DNA from 3 places in the Streptomyces sp. NBC_00885 genome. Region 3 is predicted to be linked to each of the others. Evidence: riboswitches for the same ligand, from Rfam matches in the RefSeq annotation. Region 3 holds a riboswitch; each other region holds the start of a gene.
The links. A riboswitch is a leader RNA that binds a small molecule or an ion and turns the genes downstream of it on or off. The one in region 3 is predicted to bind cyclic di-AMP.
Positions count from the first base shown of each region.

Region 1: another riboswitch for cyclic di-AMP. It lies ahead of OHA61_RS02300 (transglycosylase SLT domain-containing protein); the one in region 3 lies ahead of OHA61_RS09135 (M23 family metallopeptidase).
Region 2: another riboswitch for cyclic di-AMP. It lies ahead of OHA61_RS20225 (M23 family metallopeptidase); the one in region 3 lies ahead of OHA61_RS09135 (M23 family metallopeptidase).

Region 1 is NZ_CP108796.1:474,336-481,946, reverse strand. It holds gene OHA61_RS02315 (amino acid adenylation domain-containing protein) at 1-3,748, shown strand, start outside; gene OHA61_RS02310 (MbtH family protein) at 3,745-3,945, shown strand; gene OHA61_RS02305 (YncE family protein) at 4,183-5,253, shown strand; cyclic di-AMP (ydaO/yuaA leader) riboswitch at 5,707-5,869, shown strand; gene OHA61_RS02300 (transglycosylase SLT domain-containing protein) at 5,874-6,662, shown strand; gene OHA61_RS02295 (ATP-binding cassette domain-containing protein) at 6,746-7,611, opposite strand, start outside.
Region 2 is NZ_CP108796.1:4,444,848-4,452,458, forward strand. It holds gene OHA61_RS20195 (endonuclease VII domain-containing protein) at 1-274, shown strand, start outside; gene OHA61_RS20200 (YciI family protein) at 931-1,344, shown strand; gene OHA61_RS20205 (RNA polymerase sigma factor) at 1,341-2,579, shown strand; gene OHA61_RS20210 (hypothetical protein) at 2,889-4,124, shown strand; tRNA gene OHA61_RS20215 (tRNA-Met) at 4,175-4,248, shown strand; gene OHA61_RS20220 (PP2C family protein-serine/threonine phosphatase) at 4,298-5,554, shown strand; cyclic di-AMP (ydaO/yuaA leader) riboswitch at 5,859-6,015, shown strand; gene OHA61_RS20225 (M23 family metallopeptidase) at 6,027-7,070, shown strand; gene OHA61_RS20230 (PrsW family intramembrane metalloprotease) at 7,258-7,611, opposite strand, start outside.
Region 3 is NZ_CP108796.1:2,084,313-2,091,923, forward strand. It holds gene OHA61_RS09120 (GNAT family N-acetyltransferase) at 1-1,607, opposite strand, end outside; gene OHA61_RS09125 (HPr family phosphocarrier protein) at 1,714-1,995, shown strand; gene OHA61_RS09130 (GntR family transcriptional regulator) at 2,166-2,843, opposite strand; gene OHA61_RS09135 (M23 family metallopeptidase) at 3,043-3,813, opposite strand; cyclic di-AMP (ydaO/yuaA leader) riboswitch at 3,826-3,991, opposite strand; gene OHA61_RS09140 (M16 family metallopeptidase) at 4,221-5,609, opposite strand; gene OHA61_RS09145 (M16 family metallopeptidase) at 5,606-6,949, opposite strand; gene OHA61_RS09150 (DNA topoisomerase (ATP-hydrolyzing) subunit A) at 7,118-7,611, shown strand, end outside.

The DNA.
Region 1 (7,611 bases), 1.6 Mb from region 3:
CGAGGCGGACGCGCTGTGCGTACGGATCGCGGAAACACCGGAAGGACCACGGCAGTTCGCCCTCGACCCGGGCGCGCCCGGCCACGGCTTTCCGCTGCACACCGCCGATCTGCGCTCGGAGCCGGATCCGCAGGCGGCGGCTCGCGCCTGGATGGACGACGACCTGACGCGGCCGTTCGACCTCGCGGCCGCGCCGCCGTTCCGGCACGCGCTGTTCCGGGTCGGCGACGAGCGCTGGCTGTGGTACCAGTGCGTGCACCACATCGTCATGGACGGCTTCGGCTACTCACTGCTCGCCCGCCGCACGGCGGAGGTCTACACGTCCCTCGCCGCGCGGGAGGAGCCGGACGCGAACCCCTTCGGCCGCCTGGCCGAACTGATCGCCGACGACGCCGCCTACCGCGACGGCGACCAGTTCGACAAGGACCGGACTCACTGGGCGCAGGCTCTCGCCGACCGTCCGCAGGCGCCCGCGCTCGCCGGACGTACCGTGCTGCCCTCCCGTACCTTCCTGCGGCGCAGCGCCCAGGTCCCCGCCGGGACCACGGCCCGGCTGCGGACGCTCGCGGACGAACTGCGCGCCACCTGGCCGGAGTTGCTGGTCGCGGCCCAGGCCCTCTATGTCTCGCGGGCCGTCGGCACCCCTGACGTCGTGCTGGGGATGCCGATGATGGGCCGTATGGGCTCGGTCGCCCTGCGGATTCCCGGCATGGTGATGAACGTGCTGCCGCTGCGGCTGACCGTCGCGCCGGACACCACGCTGGCCGGACTGACGCGGCAGGTCGTCCTCGCCGTACGCGCCGCCCGCCGCCACCAGCGCTACCGGATCGAGGACATCAGGCGTGACCTCGGCCTGCTCGGCGAGGGCCGGGCGCTGGTCGGTCCGCTGGTCAACATCATGCCGTTCGACTACGCACTCACCTTCGGCGGCAGCGGCGCCGTCCCGCACAACCTCTCCGCGGGCCCGGTCGACGATCTCACCGTCAATGTCTACGACCGGACCGACGGCCGTGGCCTGCACATCGACCACGACGCCAACCCCGCCGCGTACACCGACGACGAACTCCTCGCCCACCAGAGGCGGTTCCTGCACCTGCTCGACCGGATCGCCGGCTGTGATCCGGCGGCACCGCTCGCACGGCTCGGCATCGCGACCGAGGAGGAACAGCAGCGCGTCCTGGCCGAGTTCAACGACACCGCCCGGCCGCTGCCCGCGACCACCCTGATCGGCCCCGTCGAGGCGCAGGCACGCCGCACACCCGACGCCCCGGCCCTCGTCTTCGGGGACAGGACGCTGACGTACGCGGAGCTGAATGCCGAGGCGAGCCGTCTCGCCCGTCATCTGACCGGACACGGTGTACGGCCCGGCTCGCTGGTGGCGATCGCCCTGCCGCGCTCGGTGGAGCTGATCGTCGCCCTGCTGGGCGTACTCAAGGCGGGTGGCGCCTACCTGCCGCTCGATCCGGGCTATCCGGCAGGCCGCCTCGCCGACATGCTGGAGGACGCCGCGCCGGTCTGCGTGGTCACCGACTCGGCCACCCGCACCCGACTGCCCCACACGGAGCTGCCGTACATCCTGCTCGACCGGACGGATCTCTCGGCCCTGTCCCCGCTCGACCCGCCGCGCGCGCTCACGCCGCAGCACCCGGCGTATGTCATCTATACGTCGGGGTCCACGGGCAGGCCCAAGGGCGTCGTGGTGCCGCACGCGGCCATCGACAACCGGCTGCGCTGGATGCAGCACACCTACCCGCTCGGTCCCGGCGACCGGGTGCTGCAGAAGACACCGTCCGGCTTCGACGTGTCGGTGTGGGAGTTCTTCTGGGCCCTGCGCGAGGGCGCCACCCTCGTCGTCGCCGCACCCGAAGGACACAAGGACCCGGTCTATCTGGCCCGGACCATCCAGGAGCAGGCGATCACTGTCTGCCACTTCGTGCCGTCCATGCTCCAAGTGTTCCTCGCGGAGCCGGAGGCCACCGGATGTTCCTCGCTGCGGGACGTCTTCTGCAGCGGTGAGGCTCTGCCCAGGGACGCCGTGCAGGACTTCCACCAGACCTTGCCCACGGCGCGGTTGCACAACCTGTACGGCCCCACGGAAGCAGCCGTCGACGTCACGCACCACACCTGCACACCCGGTCGGAGCGGGCCCGTGCCCATCGGCCGTCCCGTGTGGAACACCCGGCTGTACGTCCTGGACGCGGCGCTCAAACCCTGTCCGCCCGGCGTCACGGGCGAGCTCTACCTCGCCGGTGTCCAGCTCGCCGACGGCTACCTCCGCCGCCCCGGCCTGACCGCGACCCGCTTCGTCGCCGACCCCTACGGCGAGGGCGGCGCGCGTATGTACCGCACGGGCGACCTCGCCCGGTGGACCGCCGACGGTGAGGTCACCTACCTGGGGCGCACCGACCAGCAGGTCAAACTCCGCGGCCAGCGCCTCGAACCCGGCGAGATCGAGGCCCATCTGGCGGCGATGGACGCGGTGACCGGCGCCTGTGTGACGGTGCGCGAGGACCGGCCCGGTGACCAGCGGCTCGTCGCCTACATCACCGGCGGCGACGCGGTACCCGACCAGGAGACTTTGCGCGCACGCCTAGGCACGCTGCTGCCCGAGTACATGGTGCCCTCGGCGATCGTCCGCCTCGACGACTTTCCCCTCAGCCCCAACGGGAAGCTCGACCGCAGGGCCCTGCCAGCCCCCGCCACCGACACGCACACCGGCGGGCGGGCACCCCGCAACCCCACAGAGGAGACACTGACCCGCCTCTTCGCCGAAGTCCTCGGCCTCGAACGGGTCGGCACGGACGCCGCGTTCTTCGACCTCGGCGGCACATCCCTGCTGGCCGCCCGCCTCATGTCCCGTATCCGCGAAACGCTCGGCATCAGCGCCCCGATCGGGACCCTGTTCCGCGCGCCGACGCCGGCCGCGCTCGCCGAGCGCCTCACCGACGACAACGGCCCCGACACCGCGCTGGAGGTGCTGTTGCCGCTGCGTGCGAGCGGCGAGCGCATCCCGCTGTTCGTCTTCCACCCGGCCGGTGGCATCAGCTGGTGCTACTCGGGGCTCCTCTCCGGTCTCGGCAGCGGACAGCCCGTCCACGGCCTCCAGGCCCGTGGACTGATGCACGACGAGGAAACCCTGCCCGCCACGATGGACGAGATGGCCGCCGACTACGTGGCGCAGATCCGCACCGTCCAGCCGCACGGTCCGTACCGGCTCCTCGGCTGGTCCGTAGGAGGCGTCATCGCCCATACAGTCGCCGTCCATCTCCAGCAGGGCGGCGAACAGGTCGACCTGCTGGCACTCATGGACGCCTACCCCTCGGACCAGTGGCGCGACCTCGCCGGACCCACCGAGGCCGACGCGCTCAACGCCCTTCTGCGCATGGCCGGTTTCGAGGGCGGTGACTCACTCACCCGGGACGGCGTCCTCGCCACGTTGCGCCGCGAGGGCAGTGCGCTCGCGGCCCTTCCCGAGCGGGTGCTGACCGCCGTCCTCGGCATCGTCACCAACAACGCCCGCCTCATGCGTACCCACCGCCACCAGACCTTCGAGGGGGACCTGCTGTTCTTCACGGCAGCCGCGCCCCGTGCCGAGGACTGGCTCACCCCGCACGCCTGGCGGCCGTACATGAGCGGCAGGCTCGACGAGCACAGGCTGGACTGCCTGCATCCCGAGATGACACAGCCACGGCAGCTCGACGAGATCGCCACCGTCCTCATGGCCCGGCTGAAGGAACTCGACACATGACCCAGCCCTTCGACCCCACGGGCACCTCCGAGCCCACCCATCTCGTCCTCGTCAACACGGCAGGGGCACGGTCGCTGTGGCCGGTATTCCTGCCCGTGCCGGCGGGCTGGGCCAAGGAACACGGCCCCGCATCACACGAGGACTGTCTGCGGGCACTGACGCCCGCACAGCCCGCGCCGCCGGCCCCGCCCGGCTGATCCGGCCGAACAGAAGGCCGGGACACGAATTCCGACGAACTTGCGGCGCCCTTGCGGACGAATTCGGCGACCGCATTTCCGATTCCCGGCCGGAACGTGTCAGCGATATGTCAGACGAGGGGGAACGACCGACAACTGACAAGCCCTGCCTTCATAGTGAGGCAGGGGCCCAGCAGGGGCGCATATCCACGGTGCCACAAACCGGCATCCACTTCTCATTGTTCTGGAGGAACAAGCATGTCCCGCACCCGAAGCACCATTCGCCGCCGGGTCCTACTCGCCGCCGCCATAACCGCCACCTGCGCGCTCGGCCCGGCCGGTATTGCCATGGCCGCTGCCCCGGCCCAGGTTCACACGCTCCAGGCGTCCTACACGGTCGACTCCGCCCAACTGGGCCAGGGGCTCTACCAGTCCGCCTACTCCGCGCGGAACAATGTCCTGTGGGTAACCAGCTCGGTCGGATACCCCCCGGTCACCAAGACCCAGCTGCTCAAGGTGGACCCGGCGACCCTGAAGGTGAAGGCCGCCTACACGCCGCCCCTCAAGGACGAGGCCACCGGTGCGCGGGAGGCCGTCTACGGAGTGGCCGTCGACGACGTGCACAACACCGTGTGGACCACCAACACGCTCGACAACTCCCTTGCCGTCTACAGCCAGCGGACCGGCGAGCACCTGGCCACGCTGCCCGGCGTGAAGCACGCCCGGGACGTCGTCGTCGACCAGCAGCGCAACCTAGCCTGGACCGCCGGGCTCGAGGACGGCAGCATCGTCGCCTTCGACACCCGTACATACCAGGAGAAGAAGCGCGTCACGGTCACGGGCGCGACGCCCGCGGGCGTGACCGTCGACGAGCGCACCGGCACCGTTTACGCAGCCGATCTGACCAACGGTCAGCTCATCGAGGTCTCCCCGGCATCCAGCACGCCCAGGCTCATCCCGGCCGGCAAGGGCACGATCGACGTGGCGCTGTCCGGCGACGGCAGGACCGCCTACGCCGCCAACCAGGCGAGCGGTTCCCTCGCCGTCATCGACCTGCGCGCGGGAGTGGTGCAGAAGGAGATCGCGACGGGAGCGGGCGCCCTCGCGGTCGCGACCGACGCGTGCACGGGCAACGTCTTCGTGGCCAACAGGGAATCCGGTACGACCTCGGTGGTCGACCCCCGCAAGGGACTCGTTCTCGCGAACCTCGCGACCGGCGCGAACACGGACCATGTGGTCATCACGCGTGGCACGGCCTATGTCGTCGACAAGGCGGCGGTCGGAGCCGAGGCGATGGACTCCATCCACCGCATTCGCGCGACCGGCTGACCGGCTGCCGCGCCCGAGCGCCCCGGACGGCGGGCTCCGCCGTCCGGGGCGCTCTGCTCTGTCACGGCCCGGTCCCGTGCACCCGACCTAAAAGCGCCTTGATGTCCGAAAAAGCCCACAAGGGCGGTTCATCTTTATTGTTATTCGATGCCCCCATAAGAGAAACCCGGGCGAATTCCATTTATCCGGAGCGCACCGCCGCAAACCGGACTCGGTTGCCTTCTCCTCCAGTGAAATGGGTCACGTTCGGCAGTGCCCGCGCACGGCGGCGTGGCGCCCAGTCCCGTTCTGCAGAAAGAAAGTTGAGATTCTCGATCTTGCCGACCGGCGGGAATTTCTCGCGATTAATCCCCCTCGCGAATTGAAATGTGAATTCGGGACTTGTTTCGCCCGGTCTGCCTCGCTTACGGTCACGACAACCCGGATGGACCGCCGAATCCTGCCGCCGTCCGGAAACCGCACCCACCCACTCACGGACGTACGGCAGGAGCGGGGGACCCAGGTAAGCCGCCGATCCGGAATACGGAACGGCTTGGGGTGAAGTCGCCGTCACAATGCGGCCGGGCATCTCCAGCCCGAACCCGACAGCTCACCTCGCAGGCGACGGAGAGGAATTCGTCATGCCCGCAAAGGGTAAGCATCGCCGTCCCAAGTCCAGTGCATTCAGCCGCGGTCTCGCCGTCGCGGGCACCGGTGGCGCCGCACTCGTCCTGCCGGTGATCGCCACGACCGCCGCCTCCGCGCAGACGGCACCGCAGTCCACCCCCGCCGCCAAGACCTCGGCCGCAGCTCCGGCCCTCGCGAAGAAGGCCGGCACCACGACCTACTCCGTCGTCGCGGGGGACTCCCTTTCCAAGATCGCGGACCAGCTCAACGTCACCGGCGGCTGGAAGAAGCTCTACAAGGACAACCGCAAGGTCGTCGGTGACGACCCGCGGCTGATTCACCCGGGCCTCAAGCTGACGATCGGCAAGAAGGCCAAGGCTGCCGCCGCCTCCGACCGGGCTGACCGGGCCGACCGCTCCAAGCGCACGACGAAGCTGACCCCGGCGAAGAGTGCCCCCGCCGCGAAGCCGAAGAAGACGTACTCCAACGACCTCGACGGCTGGATCAAGGAGTCGCTGGACGTGATGGCCAAGCACGGCATCCCCGGCAGCTACGACGGCATCCACCGCAACATCATGCGCGAGTCCTCCGGCAACCCGCTGGCCATCAACAACTGGGACTCCAACGCCGCGGCCGGAACGCCGTCCAAGGGCCTCCTCCAGGTCATCGACCCCACGTTCTTCGCCTACCACGTGCCCGGCACGTCGATGGACAGCTACGACCCGGTCGCCAACATCACCGCCGCGTGCAACTACGCCGCCGACAAGTACGGCTCGATCGACAACGTGAACGGCGCGTACTGACCGACCTCACAGGTCGCGGCGGTTCACGGCGAGAAGGGCGAGAACCGCCGCGACGAGCGGCCGGGCCGTGCGGGTCCTTTTGCCTACCGGTCCTTCGAGAGCGCGAGCAGTTCGGCGAACAGACCCCCGGCGTGGACCAGGTCCTCGTACCGGCCCTGTTCGGTGATCCGGCCCTGCTCCATGACGATGATGCGGTCCGCCAGCCGGGTGTTCTCCAGCTGATGCGTCACCACGACCGTGATGCGGTCGGCGGAGATCGCCTTGATGGCCTCGAGGATGCCGTGTTCACCGCGCGCGTCCATCTGCGACGTCGGCTCGTCCAGGATCAGCAGGGAAGGCCGCCGGTACAGAGCGCGTGAGCAGACCAGACGCTGCCACTGCCCACCTGACAGCTCGGATCCGCCGTACAGTTCGCGCGCCAGCAGCGTGTCGAGTCCCTTGGGCAGGTCGTCGATCGCCGCGCGCATCCCCACGGCGTCGACGGCGTCCCACACCGGCCCGTCGTCGAAGGTGCGGGGCTGCCCCAGCGTCACGTTCTCCCTTGCGCGCAGGGGCCATTGGGCGAAGATCTGCGGGACCAGCCCGGTCCCCGCCCACACGGAGTCGGGGTGGGCGGCGGCGAGATCGATGTCACCCCAGGTCACTCGGCCCTTGTCGGCCAGGAAGATCCCGGTGATCAGCCGCGTCAGGGTGGACTTGCCCGAGCCGTTCTCCCCGACGATCGCGACGATCTCGCCACGGCGGAGCGTGAGGGAGACATGGTCGACGGCCGGAGCCTCCTTGCCGGGGTACTGGTAGACCACCTCATCGAGCCGGATCTCCTCCACGCTCCCGGGGGCGGTCAACGCGCCGCGTTTGGGGGCCAGTTGCTCGGCCAGGTCGAGGAAGGACCGCATGTCGGCGAGGTACAGGCTGGTGTGGAACATCGCCGCGCCGTTGATGACGAGCT
Region 2 (7,611 bases), 2.4 Mb from region 3:
CAAGACGCTGTACCGGCTGCCGCGCGGGCGCTACGCGGAGATGCTGGCAAGCCAGGGGGGCGCGTGCGCCATCTGCAAGCAGACGGACGCCACCGGGCTCACCCTGTCCATTGATCATGACCACGCCTGCTGTCCCGACTCCGCCGAGTCTTGTGGCCAATGCGTCCGCGGCCTGCTGTGCACCGCGTGCAACCACGGACTGGGGAAGTTCCGTGACAGCCCGGAGTTCCTGCGTGCCGCAGCGGCGTACCTCGAGCGGCACGCTGCCCGGTAGCCGGATCGCAGGCTGCGAGTCGGACTCGGGCTGGAGCTCGTACTTGGTGGCGCCGGATACCAGGCCATGCGTCCTCCCATCAGGAGTTGCGCCGTGCCGTTCCCTCGCGGGATCCCCCCTTCCGGCGGCCGTTACGCCTGACTGGCGGTTCCACGCCATCTGATTCCACGTCAGTGCGTGTGCGTCACTGGTCCTCCGACGTGGTGAGCTTCCGCGCAGGCAGGCCCCCCGCCCGCCGCTCTGGCGACGGTGGCCCGCGACGCGCTCCTCGGGAAAACGACGTCCGAATTCCGCCAGAAGGGCCCGCTTCCGCACCGGCCGGATCGGACCGCGCGTGCAACCGCCGGGCGGTGCGCCACGTCTTCACCAGTACATCCGAGGTCTCCTCAGGATCCCTGGAGGGGCCGCCGCATCGGCAAACGCTCATTCGGGCATCACGGCCCGACGGTAGCCAGCCCGCGAGTAGACCCGAGCCCGACGGTCCCTCCCACGGCGGGCGGCGGACACAGGTCCCGTGGGCCGCTCCGCCCGTGCGCGTGCTCCCGACGAGTGGTTCGAAGAAATTCTCCGCGTGCTGTCGAAAATCCGGCATCGGCTGCGACGTCCCCTGTGAGAGTTGCCCACGAGGGGCGGCGACGCATCCGAAGGAGCACGTCATGAAGTATCTGGTGATGATCCAGGGCTCGCAGGCCGACTACGAGGCGATGCGCGGTCAGGCATCCGGCAACAGCCCTGCCTGGAGCGAGAAGGAGATCCAGGCGATGTTCGCCTTCATGGGCGAGGTCAACAACGATCTCTCCGAGTCGGGTGAGTTCGTCGACGGGCACGGGCTCGCCGAGCCCGCCCAGACCCGGTTCGTCAGCCTCGGCGACGACGGGCGGCCCGTGGTCAGTGACGGGCCCTACAGCGAGACCAAGGAACTGCTCGCCGGCTACTGGGTGCTCGACTGCGAGAGCCTGGAGCGGGTCACCGAGATCGCCGCGCGGATCGCGACCTGCCCCGGGCCCCTGGGGGCGCCCGTCTACCCGATCGTCATCCGGCCCATCCTGGACGAAGGAGGCGATCTGTGAGTCGTACGTCCGGCATCGAGGACCTGCTGCGCCTGCACGCGCCGCAGGTCCTCGGTGCGCTGGTGCGGCGGTACGGGCACTTCGACCTGGCCGAGGACTCCGTACAGGAGGCGCTGCTCGCGGCCGCGCAGCAGTGGCCCGAATCGGGGCTCCCGGACAATCCGCGCGGCTGGCTGATCAAGGTCGCCTCCCGCCGTCTCACGGAAGCGCTGCGCAGCGAGGAAGCCCGGCGCAGGCGCGAGGAGACCGTCGCCGCGCTCACTCCCAGGGACGGGTTCACCGCGCCCGCTCCGGGGGAGAGCCGTGCGCCCAGCGACGACGACACCCTCACGCTGCTCTTCCTGTGCTGCCACCCCGCACTCACCCCGGCCGCCCAGATCGCGCTCACCCTGCGCGCGGTCGGCGGTCTGACGACGGCCGAGATCGCCCGCGCCCATCTGGTGCCGGAGGCGACGATGGCGCAGCGCATCAGCAGGGCCAAGCAGAAGATCAAGGGTGTGGCGTTTCGACAGCCGGGGCCCGAGGACCGCGATCAGCGGCTCGCCGCCGTGCTGCAGGTGCTCTACCTGATCTTCAACGAGGGCTATACGGCGACCTCCGGCAGGGATCTGCACCGCGCCGACCTCGCAGGTGAGGCGATCCGGCTGAGCCGGGCCGTGCGCAGGCTGCTGCCCAGCGACGGGGCGGTGACCGGGCTGCTCGCGCTGATGCTGCTCACCGACGCCCGCAGCGCCGCGCGCACCGGACCGCACGGCGAGCTCGTCCCGCTCGACGAGCAGGACCGGGGCCTGTGGGACGCGAAGGCGATCGCCGAAGGGACCGCGCTGGTGGAGGAGGCCCTGTCGGAGGGACCGGCGGGGGCGTACCAGCTGCAGGCGGCGATCGCGGCCCTGCACGACGAGGCGGCGCGTGCGCAGGACACCGACTGGCCGCAGATTCTCGCGCTGTACGACCTGCTCGTACGCCGTGCTCCCGAGCCGATGGCCGAGCTGGGCCGTGCCGTGGCCGTCGCCATGGTGCACGGTCCCGAGGCCGGGCTCGCCGAAGTGGCCAAGCTGGAGGACGGGTTGGCGGGGCATCACCGGCTGGACGCCGTACGGGCGCATCTGCTGGAAAAGGCGGGGGATGCCGAAGGAGCCAGGGCCGCCTACCAGTTGGCGGCCCGGCGCACCCTCAGCGTCCCGGAGACGCGCTACCTCCAGATGCGGGCGGCCCGGCTGCTGGCCCCGAAGTAGCTTCCGTGCGCCTGTGGACAACCCGCAGGTCAGACGCGGATTTGCGGCTTCCGCTCGCTGTTGCAGAGTGGTGACAGTACGGGGATTGCCCGGCTGATCATGAGCGGTGAGGATGAGCACATCGCCGTAAGCCGGGACCGAACAGGGCCGGACGGAAGGCGAGTTCTGATTCAGCTCGCCGCGCGAGCTCTCTCATCCCGTACCACCGCCTGCCGCGGCGCGCTCTGCGGCGCTGTTCTCTTGTACGGCCGACTGCCGCCCATCCAGCGGCTGTCAGGCCCCTAGTCGATTCCTTGGGGGGAGTCCACCATGTCCGCTCGCTTCGCCTCCGCCGCCGCGCTCACTGTCGCCGCCGCCGTCGGCACCACGCTTGTCCCGCTCAGCGCCCACGCCGCCCCGGTGGCTCCCCAGAAGCCCCTCACCATCGAGCTGGGCACTCCGGCGCCGACCGGGCCGCTGACCCGGGGCGGGGCGAGCGAGACGTTCACGTTCACCGTGAAGAACTCCGCGGACAAGCCGGTGGACTTCCAGCCGTGGCTGATCGGGAACACGGACGGTGCGAGCCCCATCGCGGCCTCGCACGTCGTCCTCGACGTGCAGCCGGTGAACGCCCCGGCGACGGACGAGTTCGTCAGCCAGGAGGGCATCGGCGCGCAGGGCGTGTTCTACCCGGCCGGCAAGGGCAAGGGCGCCTCCTTCTCGGTGCCCGCCAAGGGCGAGCTGAGCTGGAAGGTCTCCGTCGGCCTGGGCAAGAACTACCCCTCGAACAACGGCAATCTGAGGCTTCTGGCCGACGACCTCGCCGAGAACACCAAGCGCGAGCAGGACGACACCCTCGTCTTCGAGGCCAGCCCGAAGATCAACACAGGGCCCGCCGCCATGACGCTCGAGACCGACGAGAACGCTCCCATCAAGCCCGGCGGGGCGGGCACCGTCGACGTCGTCCACCAGCTCAAGGGCGGGGTGACTTTCGACTCCGACCTGAGGACCATTCTGGAGGTCGCCGAAGAGCCCGGCTCCACGGCGAAGATCCCTGAGCTGTGGATCGAGCAGCTGGGCGAGGACGGCAAGTACACCAAGGTCGAGAAGTTCAAGGGCGAGGAGAAGTGGCAGCTCGCGGACGTCCGCAAGAGCTACATCTACAAGCGCACCAGGCTTCGCGTGAGCGTCATCGACTTCAAGGGCATCCAGAAGCCGGTCAAGATCACGCTGCGCGCGGCGACCGGGCTGACCGAGGGCAACACCCATCCGTTCCTGGGAGCCCAGGGCAAGATCACCGTCGCCCCCGAGCGCGGCACCACCCAGCCGAGCGCGACGCCCTCCGCGACGCCGTCTGCCACGCCCTCCGCGAGCGCTTCCGCCACCCCCTCCGTGACCCCGTCCTCCTCGGCCACGGCGGTGGCCGGCGGTAACACCCCCGTCACCACCACCGGCGCCCTCGCCAACACCGGATCCTCCGGCGCCACCCGGTACGCGGCCTTCGCCGCTGCCGCCCTGATCGCGGCCGGCGGAGCCCTCACCGCACTGCGTCTGCGCCGCCGCTGAACAAAATGGATTTGATCTTGCTCCGGATGGCGTAAGGTGGTGTTCACCGACGCGGGGTGGAGCAGCTCGGTAGCTCGCTGGGCTCATAACCCAGAGGTCGCAGGTTCAAATCCTGTCCCCGCTACTGACAACAGTGGCCCGGCACTCGACAGAGTGCCGGGCCACTGTCGTGTGTGCGCTGCGGACATCGCCCGGTTGGCCGACGGCGACTCGCCGCCCGGCGCGGCTACGGCCAGCCTGGGAAGGGGGCGGTACCGTCCGCAGCCGTGTGGGGACCGGGCAGGAGAGCACCCGTGGCCGAGCCAGAGCAGGGCGGAGCGGACATCTCTCGTGGATTCGTCCGCCTGCTGCCCGCCCTGATGATCGTCGGCGGCGCGATCTTCGACCTCGCGACGCCGCCCCGGTTCACGGCGGTCCCGCTCTTCGCGGCCGCGCCGCTGATCGCGGCCCCCATCTTCACCTGGGTCGGCACCCTGCTGGTCGGTATCGCGGCGATCCTCGGCGTGACCGGGCTGCACCTCTACAACCACACCCTCTCGCAGATCACGGCGTTCACCGAGCTGACCACTGTGATCACCGTCTCGGGCCTCGCTCTGCTGATCAACCGGGTCGTACGGCTCGGCAGTCAGCGCCTCGCGTCGGCCCGGGTGATCGCCGAGACGGCGCAGCGCGCCGTGTTGCCGACTCCCCCGGAGCGGATCGGGGGACTGCACGTCGCCGCGCGGTACGAGGCGGCGCAGAAGGACGCGTTCATCGGCGGCGACCTCTTCGCCGTACAGGACACACCCTTCGGGGTGCGGCTGATCGTCGGGGACGTACGGGGCAAGGGGCTGCAGGCGGTCGAGGCGGTGGCCGTGGTGATCGGGGCGTTCCGGGAGGCCGCCGAGCAGGAGAGCTCGCTGGAAGGGCTCGCCGCGCGGCTGGAGCGGGCGCTGGTGCGGGAGGGCGCGCGGCACAACCTGGACGCGGTCGAGGGGTTCACCACCGCCGTACTGGCCGAGATCCCGCGCGGTGATCGTGTCGTACGGGTCGTGAACCGGGGCCATCCGGAGCCGCTCCTGCTGTACGCGGACGGGAACGTGAACATCCTGGAGCCGACCCAGGCCGCGCTGCCGCTCGGTATGGGCCTCGGGATCTGGCCGGACCGCTCGGACGCGCACCGGCTGCCCCCCGGGGCCACGCTGCTTCTCTATACGGACGGGCTGTCCGAGGCGCGCGACGCGAGCGGCGTTTTCTACGACCCCGGCCGGCGGCTGGCGGGGCGGCTGTTCCCCGGGCCCGAGGAGCTGCTGGACGCCTTGGTGGACGACGTACGACGCCATACGGGTGGCGGCTCGACGGACGACATGGCGCTGCTTGCGGTCAGCCGTCCCGCTCAGGGGCAGCAGGAGCGCCGCACGATCGTGCCCGTGGTCGGCGGGGGCGAGTGAGGGCTCTGGCGGCTCGGCGTCGTTGGCGTCGTGAAGCCGGGCGCCGGACGCCGGACGGACGGATGGGCACGGTACGTAATCGAGAGACACCCCTCCGCATAACATTTGACGAACCGTCAGGTAGCGGGAGGTGTCGGATGGTGCGTCAGGGGCGATCAACTCACCCCACTCCGGGCCCTTGTGTCCGGTTAAGTCCCGGCGAATGTTGTTAATGATCAGTCGGAACAGCTTGGAATCGGGCCCCGGTGTCTATTAACGTTCGATAACGCAGCGCGGTCGTCCCAGTCGTCGCAAGAGGCGGCACCGTGCGCACGCGCCGAATCCCGCAAGGGAACCGGGGAACCACCAATTGGGGTGAATCGGGCACCTTTTGCCGCTCTTGTCCGCGGCGGAAGCGCCCGTAGGAGACCTTCCTGCTCCGAACCCGTCAGCTAACCCGGTAGGCGAGAAGGAAGGAAAGGAGCACGCCTCAGTGGCGTCCAACAAACCTGCCCCGACAGCACCCTTCGAAACTGACTTCTTCGGCGACGAGGTGGCAGAGCGGGCATGGGAGGAATGGAACCCCACCGAGGACTCCGTCCGTCCGGTGCGCGGCCGGCACCGTGTCATGAAGCAGCGCGGCGGACTCGCCCGCAGCTCCACGGTGCTCGGGGTCGGCGTGATCGCCGCGGTCGGCGCGGGCGGCATGGCCACCGCGCAGAGCAAGCCGCCGGTCTCCATATCGCTCCCCGACTCGATCGCGGACAACCTGCCCGACGCCAAGTCCCTTCCAGGCGTCGGCTCGTTCATGTCCGACGACTCCTCGGACGCCGACGCCGGGAACACCGCGCCCCTCACCTCGGCGACGCTCGCCGCTGACACCGGCTCCAAGGCCGAGGCGCAGGGCTCCGCCGGTGAGGCGCTGCGCGCCCGCATCCTCCAGCAGGCCGATCAGCAGCGGGCCGAGGCGGACGCCGAGGCCAAGGCGGCCGCGGAGAAGCTCGCGGCCGAGAAGGCAGCGGCGGAGGCGAAGGCCCAGCAGACCGCGGCGGAGGCCGAGGCCGAGGCGGCGAAGCTCGCCGCCGAGAAGGCAGCGGCGGAGAAGGCCGAGGCCGAGCGCCTCGCCAAGCTCGCCGCGAGCTACTCGCTGCCGACCTCCTCGTACACGATCACCTCCACCTTCGGTGAGGCCGGATCGATGTGGTCCTCGGGCTACCACACCGGCCTGGACTTCGCGGCCCCGACGGGCACGCCCCTGAAGGCCGTGCACAGCGGCACCGTCAAGTCGGCGGGCTGGTCCGGGTCTTACGGCTACCGCACGGTGCTGGAGCTCGAGGACGGCACGGAGATCTGGTACGCCCACCAGTCCTCGATCTCGGTCAGCGTCGGCCAGAAGGTGACGACGGGCGAGACGATCGGGCGCGTGGGTGCGACCGGCAATGTGACCGGCGCGCATCTGCACCTCGAGGTCCACACGGCGAGCGGGACCGGCATCGACCCGATGGCCTGGCTGCGGGACAAGGGCCTGACCGTCTGATTTCTCCGTACGCCCCCTCGCGCCGCCGCTCGGCGCGAGGGGGCGTTTATGCGGATGCCCCCATGTGCGCGGTGCACCGCACTCCCATGAACGCCGGCAGTTCTGGCGCTCACCCCCCGACGCCAGGGCTGCCGGTCCTGTGCCCCGGTCGCGTACGGCATGCGGGCGGAACAAGCGCCCTGCCAGCCTAGGAGCGGTACGGGTTGTAGCCGCCGTAGTCGCGGTGCGGGGGCGGGGTCCATACCCGGCCCGTCGCCCGCGCCGCGTAGCTCAGCGCGGGAGACGCGACTTCCTTGCGCTGCCACAGGTGGTGCAGCAGCTCCTGCTCGCGCTCCATGAAGTCCGGGCCCGCCGTGCCGCGGTGGGCCCGGTGGCGCAGAAAGGCCAGGGTCGTCGCGAACCGTTCGTACTCCGAGACGGCGTGGGCCGCGGCCGGTCCGTGCGTACGGCGGGCGATGTCGCGGGCCATCGTGCGCGCCCGCATCGAGGAGAGCGCGCGCGGCTCGTCGGCCGTCAGCCAGCCGGCCGCCGCGTATGCGGG
Region 3 (7,611 bases):
TCGAGCGGCGGCTGCGGGCGCAGCCCCTCGGTCAGGCAGGCGTCGTACGTGAGGAGCCCGAGGGACTCGGAGTTGCCGAGGATCGCCACGCGCGGCCCTGCGGGCAACGGCTGGCCGGCCAGCAGCAGACCCGCGTCGACCAGTTCGGTGACGGTGTCCACGCGGATCACGCCCGCCTGGCGCAGCAGCGCGCCCACCGTGGCGTCCGGGATCCGGGTCACCGGCACCGCATGCCCCGGCGGCTCACTGCCGCTGTGGCGGGCGCCCTTGACCACGACCACCGGTTTCACCGCCGCCGTGCGCCGTGCGAGCCGGGTGAACTTGCGGGGGTTGCCGATCGATTCGAGGTACAGCAGGACGACATCGGTGTCCGGGTCCTCGTACCAGTACTGCAGAAAGTCGTTGCCCGACACATCCGCGCGGTTGCCCGACGAGATGAAGGAGGAGAGCCCCGCGCCGCGCCGGTGGAGGCCCGCCAGCAGGGCGATGCCGATCGCGCCCGACTGGGTGAACAGGCCGATGCGCCCGGGGGCCGGGGACTCGGGCGCGAGCGAGGCGTTGAGCCGGACGGCTTCCGCGGTGCTGATGATGCCGAAGGAGTTCGGGCCGATGATGCGCATGCCGTACGAGCGGGCCTGCCGGACCAGTTCGAATTGCCGCTCACGTCCCTCGGCGCCGCTCTCGGCGTATCCGGCGGTGAGGACGACCAGACCCTGGACGCCGTGCTCGCCGCAGTCGGCGACGGCTTCGGGCACCCGCTCGGCGGGGACCGCGACGACCGCGAGGTCGACCGGCTCGCCGATCTCGCCCACGGACCGGAAGGCCGGGACGCCGTCGATCTCCCGCTGATCCTCGGACAGGGCGCGGTTCACGGCGTATGTACGGCCTGCGTACCCGGCCTCCAGGAGGTTGCGCAGCACGGTGCGCCCCACGCCGCCCGGCGCGCGGCCGGCGCCGACGACGGCGACCGACCCCGGTGCGAGCAGACGCTGCACGGAGCGCGCCTCCGCCCGCTGCTCGCGGCCGCGCTGGACGGCGAGGGACTCGGCGGTCGGTTCGAGGTCGAGGGTCAGATGGACGGAGCCGTCCTCGAAGCTGCGCCTCTGGGTGTACCCGGCGTCCCGGAACACCTTGATCATCTTGTTGTTGGCGGGCAGCACCTCGGCGGCGAAGCGCCGGATGCCCCGCTCACGGGCGACCGCCGCGATGTGCTCCAGGAGGGTGGAGGCGACACCGCGCCCCTGGTGCGCGTCCTGGACGAGGAAGGCGACCTCCGCCTCGTCGGCGGGGGCACTCGCGGGGCGGCCCTCCGCGTTGATGCGGTCGTAGCGGACGGTGGCGATGAACTCGCCGCCGACCGTGACCGCCAGACCCACCCGGTCCACATAGTCGTGATGGGTGAAGTGGTGGACGTCCTTGGCCGAGAGGCGCGGGTACGGCGCGAAGAACCGGTAGTACTTCGACTCGTCGGAGACCTGTTCGTAGAAGCTGACCAGACGCTCGGCGTCCTCGGTGGTGATGGGCCTGATGTGCGCGGTACCGCCGTCACGCAGCACCACGTCCGCCTCCCAGTGATCGGGGTAGGCGTGATCCGGCTGGGTCTGCATGTGTGAAAGCGTACGGCTCACCCACCGGTCGCGGGTCGGTTCGAGAGCACGCCGCGACACATGAGAGACTGGTCTAGACAACCGTTGAGACTTGAAGGGCAACACCATGGCTGAGCGCCGCGTCAATGTCGGCTGGGCCGAGGGCCTTCACGCCCGCCCCGCTTCCATCTTCGTCCGTGCCGCCACGGCTGCCGGCGTCCCCGTGACGATCGCCAAGGCCGACGGCAACCCGGTCAACGCCGCCTCCATGCTCGCCGTGCTCGGCCTGGGCGCTCAGGGCGGCGAGGAGATCGTGCTCGCTTCCGAGGCGGACGGCGCCGAGGGGGCCCTGGACCGGCTGGCGAAGCTGGTCGCCGAGGGGCTCGAGGAGCTTCCCGAAACGGTCTGAGCGGCTGAGCAGAATGCGCCCGGCGGCACGCGGCCGCGGTATCCCGAAATGGGGAGACCGCGGCTGTACGCATTTCCCGGCCCGGCGGTCATTTCCGCGCCCGGCTGCATGAATTCGGGCAGCAGAAAAGAAGCCCGCGAATATCCTTCCCTTTGTATACGGCGCGCCTGTTAATGGCGGACGCTCGTGGTGTTTACGGCATGTTGCGAAGTCCTCACCCGCTCGGGACGGCGCAACCGGTGCGCCGATGCGGCCCGCTCCGCATGCACGGCCGTCAGCGCGCGGGCCCGCTCCACATCGCCGCGCGCCACCGCGTCCACGATCGCGCCGTGCTCCGCCCAGGAGTCCACGGGCACGGCAGGCTGTTCGACGGCGTACATCCAGGCGATCTTGTGCCGCAGCTGGGTGAGCAGCGCGATCAGTCCCGGGCTGCCGGAGGCCTGGGCGAGGGTCTCGTGGAACCAGCCGCCCAGCGAGCGCAGGTCCTCGCCCTGGCCGCGGCGTGCGCGCTCCTGGCCCAGCCTGACCAGGCCGCGCAGGACCTTCAGGTGCGCTTCCGTGCGCCGCTGCGCCGCGCGCGCGGCGCCGAGGGGCTCCAGCAGCATCCGGACCTCCAGCAGGTCGGCCGCCTCCTGCTCGGTGGGCTCGGCGACGCAGGCACCCGCATGCCGGCGGGTGGTGACGAAGCCCTCGGACTCCAGGGTGCGCAGTGCCTCGCGCACCGGGACTCGGGAGACTCCGTAGCGGCGCGCCAGCTGCTCCTCGGTGAGCCGGCTCCCGCGCTCGAATACACCGGAGACGATGTCGTCGCGGATCGCCGTGCATACCGAGTGCGCAGGAATGCGCATGACCGAACCTCCGCTTTAATCCGCGCGAAACGCAGCCGATTGACGTCTGTTCGGTGACTCTATTGCAGTGGGCCGGATTTTCCGATGGCACTCGGGAATCCATGGATATCTTTTGGCCAGGGCACCGAACGCCGAAGGCCCCGGCAGGAAGCCGGGGCCTTCTCGCTCGCAGACGCTCGGGCGCTGTTGTCCGCTGTTCTCAGACGGTGACGCCGTGCGCGCGCAGGTACGCGACCGGGTCGATGTCGGAGCCGTACTCGGGGCTGGTGCGCGCCTCGAAGTGGAGGTGCGGCCCGGTGGTGTTGCCGGTCGCGCCGGAGAGGCCTATCTGCCGGCCCGGGGTGACGCTCTGGCCCACCGCGACCGTGATCGAGGAGAGGTGGCCGTACTGCGTGTACGAGCCGTCCTTCATCTTGATCACGACGTTGTTGCCGTAGGCGCCGCCCCAGCCGGCCTCGACGACGGTGCCGGAGCCGACCGCGTGCACGGTGGTGCCGGAGGCGGCGTGGAAGTCGATGCCGGTGTGGCTGCCGGAAGACCAGACGGCGCCGCCGGTCTTGTAGCCCGTGGAGACGTACGAGCCGCTGATCGGCGCGACGAAGGAGTTGAGGCGCTTGCGCTCGGCCTCGCGGGCGGCGCGCTCCTTGGCCTCGCGGGCGGCCTTGACGCGGGCCTCGGCCTTGCGCTTGGCCTCCTGAGCCGCCTTCGCCTGGGCGATGGCCTCGGCGGCCTCCTGCTTCTGGGCGGCGGCCTGGTCGGCGATCTGGTCCGCGAGGGTGTCGGCGGTGACGACCTGAGTCAGGCCGGTGTCCTCGACGGGGGCCATGCCAGGGGTGGCGGCGAGCGCCGGGGAAGCGAGGGTTCCGATGACGCCGGTGGTGGCAAGGGCCGCAGCGCCCGCCATGTTCGCGCTCCTGCGACTCAGGCGGCTCGGGGCACGGTGCTTCCCGGTGGCACGGGTGAACGCCATGAAGTGGCTGGTCCTTTCCTTCCTTCTCGCCTACCGGGTTAGCTGACGGGTTCGGAGCAGGAAGGTCTCCTACGGGCCCCTCCGTACGGATACGAAGGCGTCCGATTCACCCCAGGGACTCAAGTGGGTCCCCGGCTCCCCAGGCTCGCGCCGGACGGGGACTCGGCGATGGCTGTCCGATGCCGCGGATGCGGCGGGCTACTGGCGAACAGCCGGACCGACGCTAGGCGCGCCGACTTTCAATCACCAAACAGACAGGCCCTTTTGTAGTGCATGCCACAGGGCAGACAGGCAGCCTCCGCAATAAACCGGACATAGCACGGAACCCCGGCATCGCTTGGATGCTGGGGTTCCGCTTGCCTGTTGCGCCGGGTTCAGCCTGAGTTGTCCAGATCGCGCGACGGCAATCAGCCGGTGACCACGGTCACTTCGCCGATGCCCAGCGCCCTGACCGGCTCCTCGATTTGCGAGGCGTCGCCGACGAGCACCGTGACCAGACGGTCCACCGGGAAAGCGCTGACGGCCGCCGCCGTCGCCTCCACGGTGCCGGTCTCGGCCAGCCGCACGTACAACTGCGCCTGGTAGTCGTCCGCGAGGAACTGCTCGACCTGGTCGGCGAGCGTGCCCGCCACGGACGCGGCCGTCTCGAACTTCAGCGGCGCGACACCCACCAGGTTCTGCACCGCGACGTCACGCTCGGCGTCGGTGAGTCCCTCGGCGGCGAGCGTGCGCAGCACCTTCCACAGGTCGTCCAGCGCCGGTCCGGTGTTGGGCGTGTCCACCGAGCCGCTGATCGCCAGCATCGCGGCGCCCGAGCCGTCGGGGGCGGACCGCAGCACCTGGCCGAAGGCCCGTACGCCGTAGGTGTAGCCCTTCTCCTCGCGCAGCACGCGGTCCAGACGCGAGGTGAGGGTGCCGCCGAGGCAGTACGTGCCGAGCACCTGCGCGGGCCAGACCCGATCGTGCCGGTCCGCGCCGACCCGGCCGATCAGCAGCTGGGTCTGCACGGCGCCCGGGCGGTCCACGATGACCACGCGGCCGGTGTCGTCCGCGGTGATCGGCGGTACGGGGCGGGGCTTGGCGCTGTCACCCGTCCAGGTGCCGAAGGTCTCGGCGAGCACGGCGTCCAGGTCGACCCCGGTGAGGTCGCCGACGATCACCGTGGTGGCCGTGGCGGGCCGCACATGCGCCTCGTAGAAGGCACGCACGGCCGCGGAGTCGATCCGGGCCACCGTCTCCTCGGTGCCCTGGCGGGGGCGCGACATACGGGCGGCGGCCGGGAAGAGCTCCTTGGAGAGCTCCTTGGCCGCGCGGCGGGCCGGGTTGGCCGTCTCGTGCGGGATCTCGTCGAGGCGGTTGCGTACCAGCCGCTCCACCTCGCTGTCGGCGAAGGCGGGCGCGCGCAGCGCCTCGGCGAGCAGGCCGAGCGCCTTGGGCAGACGGGAGACCGGGACCTCCAGGGAGACCCGGACGCCGGGGTGGTCGGCATGCGCGTCAAGGGTGGCGCCGCAGCGCTCCAGCTCGGCGGCGAACTCCTCGGCGGTGTGCTTGTCGGTGCCCTCCGACAGGGCGCGCGCCATGATCGTGGCGACACCGTCGATGCCCTCGGGCTCGGCGTCCAGCGGAGCGTCGAGGGAGAGCTCGACGGCCACCACCTGCTGGCCGGGGCGGTGGCAGCGCAGCACGGTCAGGCCGTTGTCCAGCGTGTCGCGCTCGGGGGCGGGAAACGCCCAGGGCCGGGCGACGCCCGCCGTGGGCTGCGGGTGGTACGTCATCGTCACGGCAGCGTCGCTCACTGGTCCGCCTCTTCCTCTTCGTTGCTTCCCTCGGGCGCCGAGACGGGTTCGTACACCAGCACCGCCCTGTTGTCGGGGCGCAGCCGCGCCTTGGCGACCGCCTGCACCTCCTCGGCGGTGACGTCGAGCACCCGCTGCACGGCGGTCAGCGCCAGCTGCGGGTCGCCGAACAGCACGGCGTACCGGCACAGTTCGTCGGCGCGGCCCGCGACCGTGCCGAGCCGGTCCAGCCACTCGCGCTCCAACTGGGCCTGCGCGCGCTCCATTTCCTCGGGCGTGGGACCGTCGGCGGCGAACCGCGCCAGCTCCTCGTCGACCGCGGTCTCGATCTCCGGGACCTCGACGCCGCCGGACGTCTTGACGTCCAGCCAGCCGAGCGAGGGCGCGCCGGCGAGGCGCAGCAGACCGAACCCGGCGGCGACGGCCGTCTGGTCGCGTCGCACCAGACGGTTGTGCAGCCGGGAGGACTCGCCGCCGCCGAGAACGGTGAGCGCGAGATCGGCGGCGTCGCACTCGCGCGTGCCGTCGTGCGGCAGCCGGTAGGCGGCCATCAGCGCCCGCGCCGGGACCTCCTCGCGGATCTCCTCGCGCAGCTGCTCGCCGATGACCTCGGGCAGCGATCCGTCGCGCGGCGGCTGCTTGCCGTCGTGGGAGGGGATGGAGCCGAAGTACTTCTCGATCCAGGCGAGCGTTTCCACCGGGTCGATGTCGCCGACGACCGACAGCACGGCGTTGTTCGGCGCGTAGTACGTACGGAAGAAGGCGCGGGCGTCCTCGAGGGTCGCCGCGTCCAGGTCGGCCATCGAGCCGATCGGGGTGTGGTGGTACGGGTGGCCCTCGGGGTAGGCGAGAGCCGTCAGCCGCTCGAAGGCCGTGCCGTAGGGGACGTTGTCGTAGCGCTGGCGGCGCTCGTTCTTGACGACGTCGCGCTGGTTCTCCATCGACTCGTCGTCGAGCGCGGCGAGCAGCGAGCCCATCCGGTCGGCCTCCAGCCAGAGCGCCAGCTCCAGCTGGTGGGTGGGCATGGTCTCGAAGTAGTTGGTGCGCTCGAAGCTTGTGGTGCCGTTCAGCGAGCCGCCGGCCCCCTGCACCAGCTCGAAGTGACCATTGCCCTTGACCTGCCCCGACCCCTGGAACATCAGGTGCTCGAAGAGGTGAGCCAGGCCGGTACGGCCCTTGACCTCGTGGCGCGAGCCGACGTCGTACCAGAGGCAGACCGCGGCGACCGGGGTCAGATGGTCCTCGGAGAGCACCACGCGCAAGCCGTTGGCCAGCCGGTGCTCGATCGCTGTGAGGCCGCCGGAACCGGCCTGCGCTGTGGCCGTGTGACCCATGGGCATGTACGTCCCTTCGATCGCGATGCTGTGCTTATTTGTCAGCCCTGCCACTGTATGCAAGCGCGCTCACACCTGGCGAAGTTCCCGGGTCGCGGTCGGCGTTGTCAGTGGGACGGTCCACAATGGTCGGCGTCAGTTCCAGACCTGGTACGTGAAGGAGCAGCAGCCGCGATGGCCCGCCGCAGCACGAAGACCCCGCCTCCGGACGATTTCGAGGAGAAGATCCTCGACATCGACGTCGTGGACGAAATGCAGGGCTCCTTCCTCGAGTACGCCTACTCGGTGATCTACTCCCGGGCCCTGCCGGACGCACGTGACGGTATGAAGCCGGTGCACCGCCGGATCGTGTACCAGATGAACGAAATGGGCCTGCGCCCCGACCGTGGCTATGTGAAGTGCGCCCGCGTCGTGGGCGAGGTCATGGGCAAGCTCCATCCGCACGGCGACGCGTCGATCTACGACGCCCTCGTGCGGATGGCACAGCCGTTCTCCATGCGCCTGCCGCTCGTCGACGGGCACGGCAACTTCGGCTCGCTCGGCAATGACGACCCGCCCGCCGCCATGCGGTACACCGAGTGCCGGATGGCCGACGCCACCAGCCTCATGACCGAGTCGATCGACGAGGACACCGTCGCTTTCGAGTCGAACTACGACGGCCAGGAGCG